Linked DNA regions of Streptomyces ficellus. The protein of the gene in region 2 binds, or shares a complex with, the protein of the main gene of each other region. Links are inferred from orthologs where the notes say so. Each region holds a gene or a part of one and is shown on either strand. Other genes may lie near its edges.

Region 1 (8,059 bases), 2.7 Mb from region 2 along the record:
CGAGCACCTGGGTGCGGGAGGTGCCGTCGGCCTTCCAGTGGCTGACACAGCAGTACCGCGCCGAACGCGCCGGAGCCGCCCAGGACGAGACCGCCCAGGACGAGACCGCCCAGGACGAGACCGCCCAGGACGCGGAGACGGACGCGGGCGCGGGAACGGGCGGAGACGGCGGCGCGGGCGCGGACCGGGGTGAGGGGTTCGGCGCCGGTACGGACACGGGCGCGGGCGCCGGGAGCGGCGCGGGTGGCGCGGGCGATCCGGTCGGGGCGGGCCCGGGGACCCTGTCCGTCGGCGGCCGCCCGTAGGGTTCGGGCGCAGGAGAGACGCGGCGGCGGGCTCACGCCACGCGCGTCGCGCCCGCCCACGGCATCTCGTCGATCGGAGCGATCCGGACGGGGGCGCCCGGCCGGGGCGCGTGGATCATCCTGCCGTCGCCGACGTAGAGCCCGACGTGGCTGACGCCCGAGTAGAAGAACACCAGGTCGCCCGGGGCCAGCGCGGACCGCGGCACCCGTCGGCCGGCGTCGATCTGGCTGTAGGTGGTGCGGGGCAGCGCCACCCCGGCGGAGCGCCACGCGGCCTGGGTGAGCCCGGAGCAGTCGTACGAACCCGGGCCGGTCGCGCCCCACACGTACGGCTTGCCGAGGGCGCCGTACGCGTACGCGACGGCCTGCGCGGCGCGCGTGCCCTGCACCGGGGCGGCGGCGCCGACGGGCGCCGGGCCGGTCGCCGCGCCGGCCCCGGCGGAACCGCCGTCGTAGGCGGCGCGCTGGGCGGCGGTGAGCCGGTCGAGGAGCTTCTCGGCGGCCCCGATCCGGTCCTGGACCGTCGCCTTGTGGCGGGCGAGTTCGGCCCGCCGCGCGGCCAGGTCGCGGAGCCGGCCCGTGGCCTCGGAGTGCAGCCTGGCGAGTTCGGCGGCCTGGCCTGCGGCGGCGCCGACCGCCGCGGCCTGGCGGTCCCCGACCCGGTCCGCGACGGCGGCGCTGCGGAGGTAGGCGTCCGGGTCGCTGGACAGCAGGAACCGGGCGGCGGGGTCGAGGCCGCCACCCCGGTACTGGGCGGTGGCCACGGAGCCGAGCGCGTCGCGGGCGGCGTTGAGACGGGCGGTCCGGCGGGCGGCCTCGTCGCGCAGGGCCTTGAGCGCCGCCTCGGCCCGCTCGGCCTCCTCCTTGACGCCGTTGTACTTCTCGGTGGCCTCCTCGGCCTCCTGGTACAGCCGGTCGGCCTGTGCCCTGACCTGGGCGGGCGTCTGGCGGGGTTCGGCGTGTCCGGAACCCTCGAAGGCGGTGGCGGTGGCCGCCCCGGCCAGTGCCAGGGTGACGGCGGCACGGCCGCTCAGCGGGTGCTGCCTGGGTTTCCGGTGCGCTGCCACGAGGGCGGTCACTTCCCTTCGCCGGGGGTGGGTCTGGGGGAGGACGCTAAACCTGGAGGTCACGGCCCGGCGGCGGCATGACCGCAATTGGCCCCAGGTGAGGGTTCACGAACGAATTCGCCGGAGCGGGCACGCTCGGAATCCCGCATTCCGTATCAGCCGCGACCGATGCGACCGTTGAGGCAACCCTGGCCGGGGGCCGGTGATATGGCCCCGGTTAGGGTGCGGCCCATGGACGCACTCATCAATGTCTTCGTCGCACTGCACGTCATCGGTATCGCCAGCCTGCTGGGCGGCTTCCTGACCCAGATGAAGGCGATGGGTGAGGGAACGGCGCGCTTCAGCCCCGCGATGCTGCACGGCGCCCTGACCATGCTGGTCACCGGCGTGGCCCTGGTCGGCCTCAACCAGGCCGACGACCAGGCCGTGAACAACGTCAAGATCGGTGTGAAGCTCGCGGTCCTAGTCGTCATCCTCGCCCTGGTCTACGTCAAGCGTGACGAGGAGAGGGTCGACAAGGCGTTCTTCGGGGCGGTCGGCGGCCTGACGGTGGCCAACATCTTCATCGCCACGCTCTGGACCTGACCGCCGGCCGGCGGGCCCGGCGGAACCGTCAGGCCCGCCGCGCCCGCCGTGCCCGCCGGGGTCGTTCGTCCGCCTCGGGTCAGGCCGGGCGCACGGCGCTGTGCACGGGCATGGAGTACACCGACTCCTCGCGGACGCTGTCACCGGGCCTGGGCGCGTGGATCATCTTCCCGTCGCCCCGGTAGATCCCGACGTGGCTGACGTCGTCGTGGAAGAACACCAGGTCCCCCGGGCGCAGGTCCTCCACGGCCACCCGCTGCCCTTCCATGACCTGCTCCCGCGTGGTGCGCGACAGGTAGACCCCCGCCGCCCGCCACGCGGCCTGGGTGAGCCCGGAGCAGTCGTACGAGCTCGGGCCCGTCGCGCCCCACACGTACGGCTTGCCGATCTGGGCCTCGGCGAAGGCGAGGACCTCGCGGGCCTTGGCCGTGGGACCACTGCCGCCGTCCAGCCCCACGCCCGCCGGCGCCGGCCCCGGCGCCTGTGCCTGCGCCTGCGCCTGCGTGAAGCCCAGGTCCGGCGCGTGCGCCTGCGTGAAGCCCGGCTCCTGGCCGGGCGCCTGGCCGAGGTTCACGCACGGCATCTCCGCCCGTACCCGCTCCCCGGCCGTCAGCCGGGCGAACAGGGCCCGCGCCTCGGCAAGCTTGCGCTGGACGGTCTGCTTGGTGGTGCGTAGGGAGGCCTGCGAGGCGGCGAGGGTGTCCGGCTCCGACGTCGCCGCCGGCCGCTGCTCCTCTCCGCCCCAGGTCCCGGCCGCGACTGCCGCCGTGGCTGCCGTCGCCGGCGGCTCGTACGGCGTGAGCGGTTCGGGTTCCCGGTCGGTGAGCCGGTCCATCAGCTGCGTCCGGTCCATCAGCTGTGTCCGGTCCACGGAGTCCTGCGGGTCGTCCGCGAGGGTCAGCGAGGCGGCCGGGCCGGGTCCGCCCGAGCGGTACGGGGCGGCCTCGGGGGCGCCGAGGGCGCGACGGGACCCGTTCGGCGCTTCCGTACGCCGCGCGGCGCCGTCGGCCGTCCGGCCGGCCTCGCGCCGCTGCGGGGCCGGGGCTTCCGTGGCCTTGGGGATCCTGGGGAACTGCAGCGTCGCCGTGCCCGCCTGCCGGTAGAGGTCGTCGACCTTTCTCTGGACCTCCTCGACCGTCGGCCTGCCGTCCGGCTTGCTGTCCGGGTCGCTCACCGGCGTGGCCGGTCCGTCCGTCCGGGGTGCGGCGGTCGCGCTCTGTGACGACAGGAGCGTGACCGAGGCCAGGGCGGCGGCCGTCGTGACCCCGACGGCGGGGGAGTGGGCATGCAGGGTCTGCAAGGTGCGCGGTGCGCGCGGCTTGCGATGCGACGCCAAGGCCGGCATCTCCTTCCGTGGACCGCCTACCGGGTTAGCTGTCAGGTTCGGGCGGAACGGAAGGTGCCCTACGGCCGTGCCCGAGGGGCTGCGGGCCGATTCACCTCGGTCGTGCGTGTGGGTCCCCGGTTCCGAACTGCCCCGAGGGCAGCACGAATTCGGCGTGGGCGATCCGACTGGCGTGGTTCGCCGAAGAGAAAACGGACCGCCTGGGCGAGCACGCTAGCCAACCTGTGGTGGTGCTGTGAAGGATGATGTTCGATATGCCCGATACGTTTCCGTGACCTTGGCGTGATGTCGCCGACTCGGTACGGAGGGTGACGAATCGGGCCGGTTCGCGGTTCGTCCACGGGTGTCAGTGGGGCCGCCTAGACTCGATAGGCGATGAGCAGCCTCTTTGACGACAGCTTCCTGGCGGACCTCCGGAACCACTCCGAGGAGCCCCCGCCGCCGCCCGAGGACTCCGAGGGCCCCGGGGACGCCCCGGCCGCGGAGGAGGTCCCGCACGACCTCTTCGGGGACCGTTTCGACGTTCCCCCGCCCCGGGACACCCACTACCGCGACGGCGCCCACCGTCCCGTCGTCGACCCCGCCGCGCTGCTGGAGGGGCTGAACGAGCAGCAGCGCGCCGCCGTCGTGCACACCGGCTCCCCGCTGCTCATCGTCGCCGGTGCCGGATCGGGCAAGACCCGGGTGCTGACCCACCGCATCGCCCACCTCCTCGGCACGCGTCACGTCCACCCCGGCCAGATACTGGCGATCACCTTCACCAACAAGGCCGCCGGCGAGATGAAGGAGCGCGTCGAGCAGCTCGTCGGCCCGCGCGCCAACGCCATGTGGGTCATGACCTTCCACAGCGCGTGCGTCCGCATCCTGCGCCGCGAGTCGAAGAAGCTCGGTTTCACCTCGTCCTTCTCGATCTACGACGCCGCCGACTCCAAGCGGCTGATGGCGCTGGTCTGCCGCGACCTGGACCTGGACCCGAAGAAGTTCCCGCCCAAGTCGTTCAGCGCCAAGATCTCCAACCTGAAGAACGAGCTGATCGACGAGGAGACCTTCGCCGACCAGGCCGCTGGGGGCACCTCCCACGCCGAAGGCGTAGGGGGAGGCTTTGAGAAGACCCTCGCCGAGGCGTACCGGATGTACCAGGCGCGGCTGCGCGAGGCCAACGCCCTGGACTTCGACGACATCATCATGACGACGGTGCACCTGCTCCAGGCGTTCCCGGACGTCGCCGAGCACTACCGCCGCCGCTTCCGGCACGTCCTGGTCGACGAGTACCAGGACACCAACCACGCCCAGTACACGCTCGTCCGCGAGCTGGTCGGCACCGGGTACGAGGACCTGGACCCGGCCGAGCTGTGCGTCGTCGGTGACGCCGACCAGTCGATCTACGCCTTCCGCGGCGCGACCATCCGCAACATCCTCCAGTTCGAGGAGGACTACCCGGACGCCACCACCATCCTGCTGGAGCAGAACTACCGCTCCACGCAGACCATCCTCTCCGCCGCCAACGCGGTCATCGAGCGCAACGAGAGCCGCCGCCCCAAGAACCTGTGGACCAACGCCGGCGAGGGCGCCCGCATCACGGGGTACGTCGCGGACACCGAGCATGACGAGGCGCAGTTCGTCGCCGACGAGATCGACCGGCTGACGGACGCGGGCGACGCCAAGGCCGGTGACGTCGCGGTCTTCTACCGGACCAACGCCCAGTCCCGTGTCTTCGAGGAGATCTTCATCCGCGTCGGCCTGCCGTACAAGGTCGTCGGCGGCGTCCGCTTCTACGAGCGCAAGGAGGTCCGGGACGTCCTCGCCTACCTGCGCGTCCTGGCCAACCCCGAGGACACCGTCCCGCTGCGCCGCATCCTCAACGTCCCCAAGCGCGGCATCGGTGAGCGCGCCGAGGCGATGGTCGACGCGCTGGCGCTGCGAGAGAAGATCACCTTCCCGCAGGCGCTGCGCCGCGTCGACGAGGCGTACGGCATGGCGGCCCGCTCGGCGAACGCGGTGAAGCGGTTCAACACCCTCATGGAGGAGCTCCGCACCGTCGTCGACTCGGGCGCCGGCCCGGCGGTGGTCCTCGAGGCCATCCTGGAGCGCACGGGATACCTGGCCGAACTCCAGGCCTCGACCGACCCGCAGGACGAGACCCGTATCGAGAACCTCCAGGAACTGGCCGCCGTCGCCCTGGAGTTCGAGCAGGACCGCGGCGAGGGCGAAGGTACCGGCACCCTGGCCGAGTTCCTGGAACAGGTCGCCCTGGTAGCCGACTCCGACCAGATCCCCGACGAGGACGAGGAGGGCTCCGGCGTCATCACGCTGATGACGCTGCACACCGCCAAGGGCCTCGAGTTCCCGGTGGTGTTCCTGACCGGCATGGAGGACGGCGTGTTCCCGCACATGCGCGCCCTCGGCCAGACCAAGGAGCTGGAGGAGGAGCGCCGCCTGGCGTACGTGGGCATCACCCGCGCCCGCGAGCGGCTCTACCTGACGCGGTCGACGATGCGCAGCGCGTGGGGGCAGCCCTCCTACAACCCGCCGTCGCGGTTCCTGGAGGAGATCCCCGGCGCGTACCTGGAGTGGAAGCGCACGGGTGCGACGGCCAAGCCGTCCGGCCCGGTGTCCGGCATCGCGTCGTCGCTGTCCTCCTCGCTGTCGTCACGCTCGCGGTCCGCCGGCCCCTCCGGCTTCGCCACGCGGCGTACGACGGACAAGCCGGTGATCTCGCTGGCGGTCGGGGACCGGGTGACGCACGACCAGTTCGGTCTGGGCACGGTGATGGCGGTGACGGGAGCGGGCGCGGACGCGCAGGCGACCATCGACTTCGGCGACGAGAAGCCGAAGCGGCTCCTGCTGCGGTACGCGCCGGTCGAGAAGCTGTAGGGGCCGGGCGGCCCCCGGGCTCAGGAGGTCGGGTCGAGGCCGTGGCCCCGCAGCCACGGCAGCGGGTCGATCGCGGCGCCGCCGCCGGGCCGTACCTCGAAGTGCAGGTGCGGTCCGGTGGAGTTGCCGGAGTTGCCCGAGTAGGCGATGACCTCGCCGGCCTTGACCTCACCGGAGCGGATCTTGGTGCTGCTGAGGTGGCAGTACCAGGTCTCGGTGCCGTCCTTGGCGGTCACGATCGCCATGTTCCCGTACGCGCTGTTCCACTGGGTGCGTACGGTGCCGTCGGTCGCGGCCATCACCGGCGTCCCGTACTGCACGGGGAAGTCGATCCCGGTGTGCAGGGACATCCAGTTGACGCCCGCCTGACCGTACTGCGCGCTGAGCTGGTGCAGGGCGACCGGGAGCGCGAACTTGGGACGCAGCGCCTCCTTGCGGGCCGCCTCCGCCTCGCGCTTCTTGCGCTCCGCCTCCTGGCGCTCCTTGAGGTCGATGCGCTCCTGGGTGCGGCTGGCGCGGTCGCCGAAGTCGCGGGCGTCGGCGCTGAGCGCGGCCAGCTGGGTGTCGAGTTCGCTGTTGGCGACGACCGGCTTGACCGTGGCCGGGTCGGCGGCGGTCACCGTCTTCTCGTCGCTCTTGGTCTCGCCGGTGCCGCCGGGGTTGAGGCCGCTGACGGACGCGGCGGCGATGCCGGCGACGCCCATCACGCAGGCCGAGGGCACGGCGACGGTCAGCAGCGCGGAACGCTTCGCGGGGGTGCGGCGGCGCCCACGGCTGCCGCCACCGCCCTGGCCGGCGCGGCGGCTGGGGCGGGGGGCGACGGGCGTGAGCGCGGTCTGGGTGAGGCTGTCGTGCAGGCCCTCGGACCCGGTCGCCTGCTCGGCCCCGTGCTCGGGCTCCGGGGTGAACTCGGCCCCGTGCTCGGCCTCGTGAGCGAACTCGGCCTCAACAGCGAACTCGGGCTCGGCGGTGAACTCGGACTGCGGGGTGAACTCGGGCTCCAGGGTGAACTCGGGTTCGGTGGCGAGCCCGGTCTCCGTCAGGTGCCTGGTCTCCGTCAGGTGCTCGGCAGGCGTCTGCGCCGGGTGCGCCTGGTCGGCCGCCGCGTAGTCGTACTGCTCGGGGACGGTGAACGTCTCGGTCGGCGCGGGGGCATGGTTCCAGGCGGTGGCGTCATAGGCGCCGGTCTCGAAGGCGGCGGTGGCGCCGGCGGCCTCGGCGGTCAGGTTCCACTGGCCGGTGGTGTCGTACGCGCCGCTCGCCTCGCTCCACGCGCCGGCGTCCCACTGCCCCGTGTGCTGGGAGTACTCGGCGTACCCGGTCGTGTCCGTCGTGGCCCACTGCTGGGTCGCGGCGGCGGCGCCCCACTGGGAGGAGTCGTACTGGCCGCTGTGGTCGGCGTAGTAGCCGCTGCCGCTGCTGTCGTAGGCGTTCGCCTGGACGTTGTCGTACGTGCCGGGAAGGGCGCCGAAGAGGGGATCGGTGGCGAAGCTGCCGGTGGAATACGCGTCGTCTCCGACGTACCCGGCGTGGGGGGGCTGGTCGTTCACCAACTTCTCTCTCGCCTCGGCAGCAGAACCAGATCCGGGCGGCCCCGGCTACGGGGGACCCAGAGGGGGAAAGCAGTGGGCGCGACTGTACCCGGCGGTATGCGCAAGCGACAATCTTCCGTGGGTTTTGGCCCAGCGGGAAACGGGCATTCGGCCGCCTTTCGGCGGAGTGCGGGCAGAGCCTTGGCCCTACGTTCGAGAGCTGTTCGAAACCGGAGTGGGTCGCGTCAGGCCACGGACGCGGAATCAGATGTTCCGGCGGTCGCCCCACCGGAGTCCAGGACCTGGCGGACGCCCGCCGCGACCGCCGGGTGCACCGGCAGGGCGAGATGA
Region 2 (7,824 bases):
CACGCGCTTGCCGTTGTTGCGGATGAAGAGCTTGGTGCCGTGGTACTTGTCGGCGACACCGAAGCGGTTCTCGATGGACTTGAGGAGGCGGTTCTCCTCGAACTCGTCCTCCTCGTCGTCCGAGCGCGCCTCCTGGATGAGCTTCCAGGCGGTGTAGATCAGGAACGCGCCGAAGATGTAGAAGACCCACGAGAAGCTCGCGATGATCGCGGCGCCGGCGGCGATGAAGATCGCGCGCAGGACGAGGGCGATCAGCACACCGATCAGCAGCACCCGCTGCTGGAGGTGGGACGGCACCGCGAACTTCGCCATGATCAGGACGAAGACGAAGAGGTTGTCGACGCTGAGCGACTTCTCGGTGATGAAGCCCGCGAAGAACTCGCCGGATGCCTGGCTCTCCCCGAAGACCAGCAGGCCCAGGCCGAAGAGCGCGGCGAGGACGATCCAGACGACCGTCCAGATTCCCGCTTCCTTGACCGACACGTCATGGGGCTTGCGCCCGATGAAGAAGTCGACCGCGATCAGGGCGGACAGACCAAGAATGGTCGCCACCCACATGCCCATTGAAACGTCCACTGCGCCTCCGGCGTCGTACGGCTACTGATCAGCGTCGTCGCTGCCGGAGGTCTCTTCCACCCGGGCGCTTCCGGTGTCCACCGGTCACACCACGGGCCGGCGCCCCGGGACCGGTCTCATGTCCGACCGTCCGTACTGACGGGCACGCCGCGCACGGGAGTACTCCCCTCCGCACCAAGAACGTTACCCCAAAGACCAAAGAAAGGTAAAGGGAAAAGTAAAAGGACCCCCAAAAGTGCAGGTCAGCGGCGCCAGTTGGTCCGGGCGTCGACCGCCCGGGCGAGGACGTCGCCGAGGATGCCGCTGCCCGGCGGAAGCCGGGGCGGTTCGTACGTCCAGGCGTGGCCCACCCACGGGTCGGCGAGGTGGTCGTCCGGGACGGGCGTCAGGCGCAGCAGCGACCGCCACAGCGGGTCGAGCACCGGCCCGTACGCACGGGCGTCCTCCCGGTCGGCCACCAGCAACAGGTGCACCCCGACCGACGGCCCCTCGTCCGCCAGGTAACGCAGCTGAGTCACAGCCCGGTCGTCGAAGCCGTGCGGGAAGTCGTTGACGATCAGCAGTTGCCCGGCGGTGTCCAGGCCGGGCGGGAGGGCGTCGGTGGCGCCACCGCTGACGGCCATCCGCACCAGCTCCACGCGCTCGGTGAGGCGGGTGAGGACCGAGGCCACTCCCCCGGGCCCGGTCGCGGGCGGTGCGGCCGGCGCACCGGAGGCGGTCAGCGGGGCGAGCGACGCGGCGGCCGAACCCGCCGGGTCGATGACGTGGACGGCGTACTCCCCCGCCGGGTGCACCGCGATCAGCCGGGCCGCGTGCAGGACGGCCGTGTCCATCGCCAGCCGGCGCAGCTGGGCGTCGTCCATCGCGAGGGCGGCCTCGGAGCCGGAGCGGCCGCTGTCCACCCACAGGCCGCGCTCCAGCGGCAGGCGCACCAGCATGGGGATGCGCAGGCCGGGGCTCTCGGGGAGGTGGAGGTCGCCGAGGCGCACCGCCATCGGGGCCTCGCGCGGTACCCGGTAGCCGTGCCAGACCGGGTTGTCCCAGCCGGCGTAGGCCACCGGGAGCGCGGGCTCCACGACCTCCGACTCCGCGGTGAGCTGCGCGAGGTCCCGGTCGAGCGCCTCGCGCGCCCGGGCGGTCAGCTCGTCGCGCCTGGCCCGGGCCGTGGCACGGGCCGTGTCCCCGGCGGAGCCGATCCGGCTGCGGGGGTCGGACAGGACGCGGTCGAGCTCCTGGTCCATGCGGGACTCGGCGAAGTCGACGGCGCTGCGGTAGGCGGCGGTGGTCCGGGCCAGGTCCTCGAACATGCCCCAGACCTGGTTGTACAGGCGCTCGTCCATGGACCAGCCGGTCGCGTCGCCGGCGACGGGAGCGGCGGGCCGGCCGGGCTCGGCCGGGTGGGCCGGCTCGGGTCGCGCGGCCGGGCCGGCGTCGGTACCGGCCGGAGGCGGCGGGGTGGCCGAGGCGGCCCGGCGCGGGTGGGCGTAGCTGATGGGGCCGGTGGGCGCGGGCGGTACGGGCGTTGTTGGCGCGGGTGAGGGTGCGGGTGTGGCGGCGGGGGCGGTCGGGCTGGTGTCGCCGGGCGCCCCGGAGGCGGTCAGTGCGGCGCCGTGCCGGGCCCGGTCGCCCTCGGCGGTACGGGCCGGGGGCGCGGCGACCGTCCGGCTCGCCCCGCTCGCGACCGCTTCCAGGATGGTGGCCGCCAGTTCGGCGGGGCGGGCGACGCCCTGGTCGGCGAGCATCTCGGCGAGCCCGCCCGCGTACCCCTGGCCGACGGCGCGCACCTTCCAGGCGCCCTGACGGCGGTACAGCTCCAGGGCGGCGACGGCCGACTCGGTGTCCAGCCCGGTGATGGTGTAGCCGGCGACCCCGGTGCCGTCGAGGGCGGTGACCGCGACGAACGGTGCGGGGAGGGCGCCGAACCGGGTCGCGCCGCCCGCGCCGCCCGGCAGGGCGAGGAGCACGGTCACCCGGTGGACGGTCCCGGGCAGGGCGTCGAGGTCCACGGCGAGCCGGTGGTCCGCCGCCGCCTGACGCGACACTTCGAGGCCCGGCAGCGCGGGCGAGCCCGGGTGCGCGATCCGGTCGGGGCCGGCGACCGTGCCGTCCTCGTCGCCGAGGGTCGCCCCGGCGACGACCGGCTCACCGGCCGACACCCGGATCTCCAGTCGGGTGTGGGGCAAGGGATGGTTCTGCCCCCGGACCAGCTCGGCCGTCATGCCTGTGTCCCCCTGGCTGTCTCAGCGTCTCGGTGCCGCGCTACCGCTGTGTCTCGTCTGTTCGGGTGTGAACCGCAGCTCCCGGCGGTCTCGCCTCCGGGAGCTGCGGGTGGTGTGTGCGGCCGGACGCGGTACGCCTCCGGCCGTGCGCCTACAGGTGCGGCAGGATCGACGGCATCAGGTCCTGGAACGTCCGGCCGACGGCCGGGCTGCCCAGGGCCGTCATCTGCCAGCCGGCCCCGGCGCGGTGCACCTTGGCCATGATCTGCGCGGTGTACTGACCGCCACCGTCCAGCGTGTAGCGCGCGAGCTCCTGGCCGTTCGTCTCGTCGACGATGCGGCAGAACGCGTTCTGGACCTCCTGGAACGTCTGGCCGGTGAAGGAGTTCACCGTGAAGACGATCTGATCGATGTGGACCGGGACCCGCTGGAGGTCGACGAGGATCGCCTCGTCGTCGCCGCCCTGCCCAGCGCCGCCGACCAGGTTGTCGCCGGTGTGGCGGACGGATCCGTCGTCGCTGACCAGGTGGCGGAAGAAGACGACGTCCACCGGCTGCTTCTCGGCGAAGAGCACCGCCGAGGCGTCGAGGTCGACCTCACGGGTGCGTGAGCCGAACAGACCGCGGCGCGGCGCCGCCTGCCAGCCGAGCCCCATCCGCACCGCGGTGAGAGTACCCCCGTCGCTCTTCTGCAGGCTGATGGCCTGACCCTTGGTCATGTTGACCGTCACGCGCTGTCCCCTCTCGTTGCGTCCCCCGCGACCGTTGAAGAGTGCGGTTGGGCAGCACCCTACGCAGCGGCCGCGGGGCGGCATCAGATCAGGTCCGCTTTTGTGGCGGTGTTGCAACACACCGGACCCGTCGTGTCGCCGGGGTGTCAGGCGATGCCCGCCTCCCTCATCTGCCGGAGTTCCTTCTTCAACTCGCTGACCTCGTCCCGGAGGCGGGCCGCCACCTCGAACTGCAGCTCCGCGGCCGCCGCCCGCATCCGCTCGGTCATCTCCTCGATGATTCCGGCCAGTTCGGCCGCCGGGCGGTCGCTGACCAGGGCGCCCGTGCCGCCCGCCTTGGCCGCCGCCTTGCCGCCGCCCTGTGCGGGCTTGGAGCCGAGCGAGGGGACGGGGGTCTTGGCGCCCTTGCCGTCCTTGGCCTGGCGGTAGCCCGTGCCGAGCAGCTGCTCGGTGTCGACCTCCTCGCGCGCGATGGTCGCGACGATGTCGTTGATCTTCTTGCGCAGCGGCTGGGGGTCGATGCCGTTGGCCGTGTTGTAGGCGACCTGCTTCTCCCGCCGGCGGTTGGTCTCGTCGATGGCCTTCGCCATGGCCGGGGTGACGGTGTCCGCGTACATGTGGACCTGGCCAGAGACGTTGCGCGCGGCGCGGCCGATCGTCTGGATCAGTGACGTGCCCGAGCGGAGGAAGCCCTGCTTGTCGGCATCCAGGATGGCCACGAGGGAGACCTCGGGGAGGTCGAGGCCCTCACGGAGCAGGTTGATGCCGACCAGGACGTCGTACTCACCGGCCCGCAGTTCGCGCAGCAGCTCGATCCGGCGCAGGGTGTCGACGTCGCTGTGCAGGTAGCGCACCTGGATGCCCAGTTCCAGGAAGTAGTCGGTGAGGTCCTCGGCCATCTTCTTGGTGAGGGTGGTGACCAGGACGCGCTCGTCCCGCTCGGTGCGCAGCCGGATCTCGTGCACCAGGTCGTCGATCTGGCCCTCGGTGGGCTTGACGACGACCTCGGGGTCGACGAGACCGGTGGGGCGGATGATCTGCTCGACGAAGCCGTCGCCCCGGGAGAGCTCGTACTGCCCCGGCGTCGCGGACAGGTAGACGGTCTGGCCGATCCGCTCCTGGAACTCCTCCCACTTGAGGGGGCGGTTGTCGAGGGCGGAGGGGAGCCGGAAGCCGTGGTCGACGAGGGTGCGCTTGCGGGAGGCGTCGCCCTCGTACATGGCGCCGATCTGCGGCACGGTGACGTGGGACTCGTCGATGACGAGCAGGAAGTCCTCGGGGAAGTAGTCGAGGAGGGTGTTGGGCGGGGAGCCCGGCTCACGGTCGTCGAAGTGCATCGAATAGTTCTCGATGCCGGAGCAGGAGCCGATCTGGCGCATCATCTCGATGTCGTACGTGGTGCGCATGCGCAGTCGCTGGGCCTCCAGCAGCTTGCCCTGCTTCTCCAGCTCGGCCAGGCGCACCTCCAGCTCCCGCTCGATGCCGTTGACCGCCCGCTCCATGCGCTCGGGTCCCGCCACGTAGTGGCTGGCCGGGAAGACGTACAGCTCCTGGTCGTCGCTGATGACCTCGCCGGTGAGGGGGTGGAGGGTGGACAGCGCCTCGATCTCGTCGCCGAACATCTCGATCCGGACGGCCAGCTCCTCGTAGACCGGGAAGATCTCGATGGTGTCGCCGCGCACGCGGAAGGTGCCGCGGGCGAAGGCCAGGTCGTTGCGGGTGTACTGGATGTCGACGAAGCGGCGCAGCAGCTGGTCCCGGTCGATCTCCTCGCCCACCTTGAGGGGCACCATCCGGTCCACGTACTCCTGTGGCGTGCCGAGGCCGTAGATGCAGGAGACGGAGGCCACCACGACGACGTCGCGGCGGGTCAGGAGCGAGTTCGTCGCCGAGTGGCGCAGCCGCTCCACCTCCTCGTTGATCGAGGAGTCCTTCTCGATGTAGGTGTCCGACTGCGGGACGTACGCCTCGGGCTGGTAGTAGTCGTAGTACGAGACGAAGTACTCGACCGCGTTGTTCGGCAGGAGCTCGCGGAACTCGTTGGCCAGCTGGGCGGCCAGCGTCTTGTTCGGCGCCATCACCAGGGTGGGGCGCTGGAGCTGTTCGATCATCCAGGCGGTCGTCGCCGACTTGCCGGTGCCGGTCGCGCCGAGGAGGACGACGTCCTTCTCGCCCGCGTTGATACGCCGGGCCAGGTCGGCGATGGCCGTCGGCTGGTCACCGCTGGGCTGGTAGGGACTGACGACCTCGAAGGGCGCCACCGAGCGTTCGATCTTGGAAACGGGCCGCATGAGACCACCGTACGACCCGGCACTGACAGTCGGGGGTCGAGCGGGCTGTCGCGTCAGCGCTCGCGGGCCGTCGGCGGTCGCGGGCCGTCAGCGGTCGCCGGTGCGGCGGGGGACCGCGAGCACGGGACGGCGCCGCCCGCCGTCGCCCGTGACCAGCATCGGGTCGACCATCACCACGTACCCGGCGAGCAGCAGGAACGCCACCGGTCCGACCAGCATCGGGGCGAGGAGCGTGATCGCGGTGTCGCCGCCGCCCGTCAGCGAGCCGTCGTCGTGCAGGTGCACGCTGACGGCGGACATGCCGGTGTAGTGCATGCCGGTGACCGCGGCGCCCATCCCCAGGCCGGCGCCGAGACTGGGCAGGAGCCCGCGCACCGAGACGGCCGCCCACAGCGCCGCGGTCGCCGCGACGACCGCGATCACGACCGAGAGGGCGACGGTGGGGGTGTCGTACTGGAGCCGGCCCGGGAGGCGCATTCCGGCCATGCCGAGGTAGTGCATGGTGGCGATCCCCAGGCCGGTGAGGGTGCCGCCGGTGACCAGGGCCATCGCGGTGGCACCCCGGTGTCCGACGACGAAGAGGCCGATGCCGACCATCACGATCGCCACGGCCAGGCTGGCGAACGTGGTGACGGGGTCGTAGCCGATCGGCGTCTCCTCGACGGTGAAGCCGGTCATGGCGATGAAGTGGGTGGTCCAGATGCCCGAGCCGATGGCGGTGGCACCGAGTACGAGGCAGCCGGGCCTGATACGACCGTGCTCGCGCAGCGACCTGCTCGTGCACCGCAGCCCCAGTGCGCCGCCCAGGCACGCCATGAGAAATGCGGCCACGGGCGTGACCACGCCGTAGCTGAAACCTTCGACCGTGCCCTGCATGCCGCGGTCCGCCCTTCGCTCCGTGTACCTCGCCGTCCGGAAGCCTCGCGACCGTGACGCGGCGCCGGTGGTGCCATGTGTACCCGCTGGTAGGGGGGCGAGGCTACGGCGCACGGGGGCCGGACCCGCACACGCAGGCGATTTGTCGATAATGGCCGGTTACGAGTCGGTGGGGTGCGGGCTCCGTGCGGTGCCGTCTTCTGGCGGCACGGCCGTCGAGGGTGGTCGGCGGGGGACGTCTGCGGGCGTTGTCAGTGGCCGGTCGTACGGTGGTCGACATGGACAGCAAGGGGCGGTTCGACGGGCAGGTCGTGGAGTGGGCCGTCGTCGGCAGCGACATCGGTCCGCTGTTGCTCGCCGCGACGGGCGAGGGACTGGTGAGCGTCGTGTTCCACGCCGACGACGCGGTGCGCGACCGGGCGCTGGAGCGGCTGGCGGGCCGGCTCGGCGCGGAGCTGGTGGAGAGCGCGGCGGGGCGGCTGGCCGAGCCGATACGCAGGCTGGACGCCTACTTCGCGGGCGCGCTGCGGGACTTCGGACTGCCGCTGGACTGGTCGCTGACGGCCGGGTTCAACCGGCAGGTGCTGCGCGAACTGGCCTCCGGTGTGCCGTACGGGACGGTCGTCGGGTACGGGGACCTGGCCGACCGGGTGGGGCAGCCGGGAGCGGCGCAGGCGGTGGGGACCGCGATGGGGTCGAATCCGCTGCCCCTGGTGGTGCCGTGCCATCGCGTGGTGGAGAGCGACGGGGGGATCGGCGGGTTCGGCGGGGGGCTGGAGACCAAGCGCCGGCTGCTCGCCCTGGAGGGAGTGCTGCCGCAGCCGCTGTTCTGAGCCTGTCAGGGAGCGCGGCGGGGCTGGCAGACTGCCGCGGTGACTACCAACCCCGACATACCCGAGGCGCCCGGACCGGTGACGACGTCGACCGCGGGCGCACGGTCGGCGGGCACCCCGTCGGCAGACCCCCGGCCGGCCGGTACGCGCCCTGCGGCTGGCAAGCGCTCTCCGGCCGGGTCCTCGGCTGCCACCGTGCCGGTCGCGGCCGCCGACCTGCCCGCGCTGCGGCGGCGCATCTCGGCCGTCCTGATCGCCAGCCAGATCCTGGGAGGGCTGGGGGTGGCGACCGGGATCGC

Evidence for each region.
Region 1: the proteins of uvrB (region 2) and pcrA are in contact, whole or in part, in a crystal structure (PDB 7EGT), measured with the Thermus thermophilus proteins. The link is inferred for Streptomyces ficellus from one-to-one orthologs. Residues at the interface, in WP_096411307.1 of Thermus thermophilus: Glu23, Leu25, Arg26, Asp27, Gly28, Glu29, Arg30, Phe31, Arg55, Glu326, Asp327, Phe328, Glu379, Ser382, Gln383, His398, Gly400, Arg401; in WP_096412145.1 of Thermus thermophilus: His654, Arg656, Phe657, Gln666, Asp668, Glu669, Lys680, Arg681, Leu682, Ser683, Lys685, Tyr686, Ala687.

The regions. Positions count from the first base shown.
Region 1 is NZ_CP034279.1:2,877,561-2,885,619, reverse strand. Bases 3,283-6,426 are described here. They hold pcrA (DNA helicase PcrA), read left to right. Parts: upstream 3,283-3,677; coding sequence 3,678-6,176; downstream 6,177-6,426. Other genes in these bases: EIZ62_RS12420 (M23 family metallopeptidase), read right to left, coding at 6,197-6,426; EIZ62_RS12430 (C40 family peptidase), read right to left, coding at 3,283-3,302. In the rest of the region: EIZ62_RS12445 (alpha/beta hydrolase), read left to right, coding at 1-305; EIZ62_RS12440 (C40 family peptidase), read right to left, coding at 338-1,372; EIZ62_RS12435 (hypothetical protein), read left to right, coding at 1,604-1,957; more of EIZ62_RS12430, read right to left, coding at 2,037-3,282; more of EIZ62_RS12420, read right to left, coding at 6,427-7,726; EIZ62_RS12415 (esterase/lipase family protein), read right to left, coding at 7,954-8,059. UniProt on the Escherichia coli protein: A helicase with DNA-dependent ATPase activity. Unwinds DNA duplexes with 3'-5' polarity. Translocates on single-stranded DNA with 3'-5' polarity. Initiates unwinding more efficiently from a nicked substrate than double-stranded DNA.
Region 2 is NZ_CP034279.1:5,624,790-5,632,613, reverse strand. Bases 3,245-6,153 are described here. They hold uvrB (excinuclease ABC subunit UvrB), read right to left. Parts: upstream 5,817-6,153; coding sequence 3,672-5,816; downstream 3,245-3,671. Other genes in these bases: EIZ62_RS25150 (MHYT domain-containing protein), read right to left, coding at 5,904-6,153; EIZ62_RS25160 (TerD family protein), read right to left, coding at 3,245-3,525. Outside these bases: EIZ62_RS25170 (TerC/Alx family metal homeostasis membrane protein), read right to left, coding at 1-558; EIZ62_RS25165 (TerD family protein), read right to left, coding at 819-2,795; more of EIZ62_RS25160, read right to left, coding at 2,947-3,244; more of EIZ62_RS25150, read right to left, coding at 6,154-6,692; EIZ62_RS25145 (methylated-DNA--[protein]-cysteine S-methyltransferase), read left to right, coding at 6,971-7,525; EIZ62_RS25140 (MFS transporter), read left to right, coding at 7,721-7,824. UniProt on the Escherichia coli protein: The UvrABC repair system catalyzes the recognition and processing of DNA lesions. A damage recognition complex composed of 2 UvrA and 2 UvrB subunits scans DNA for abnormalities.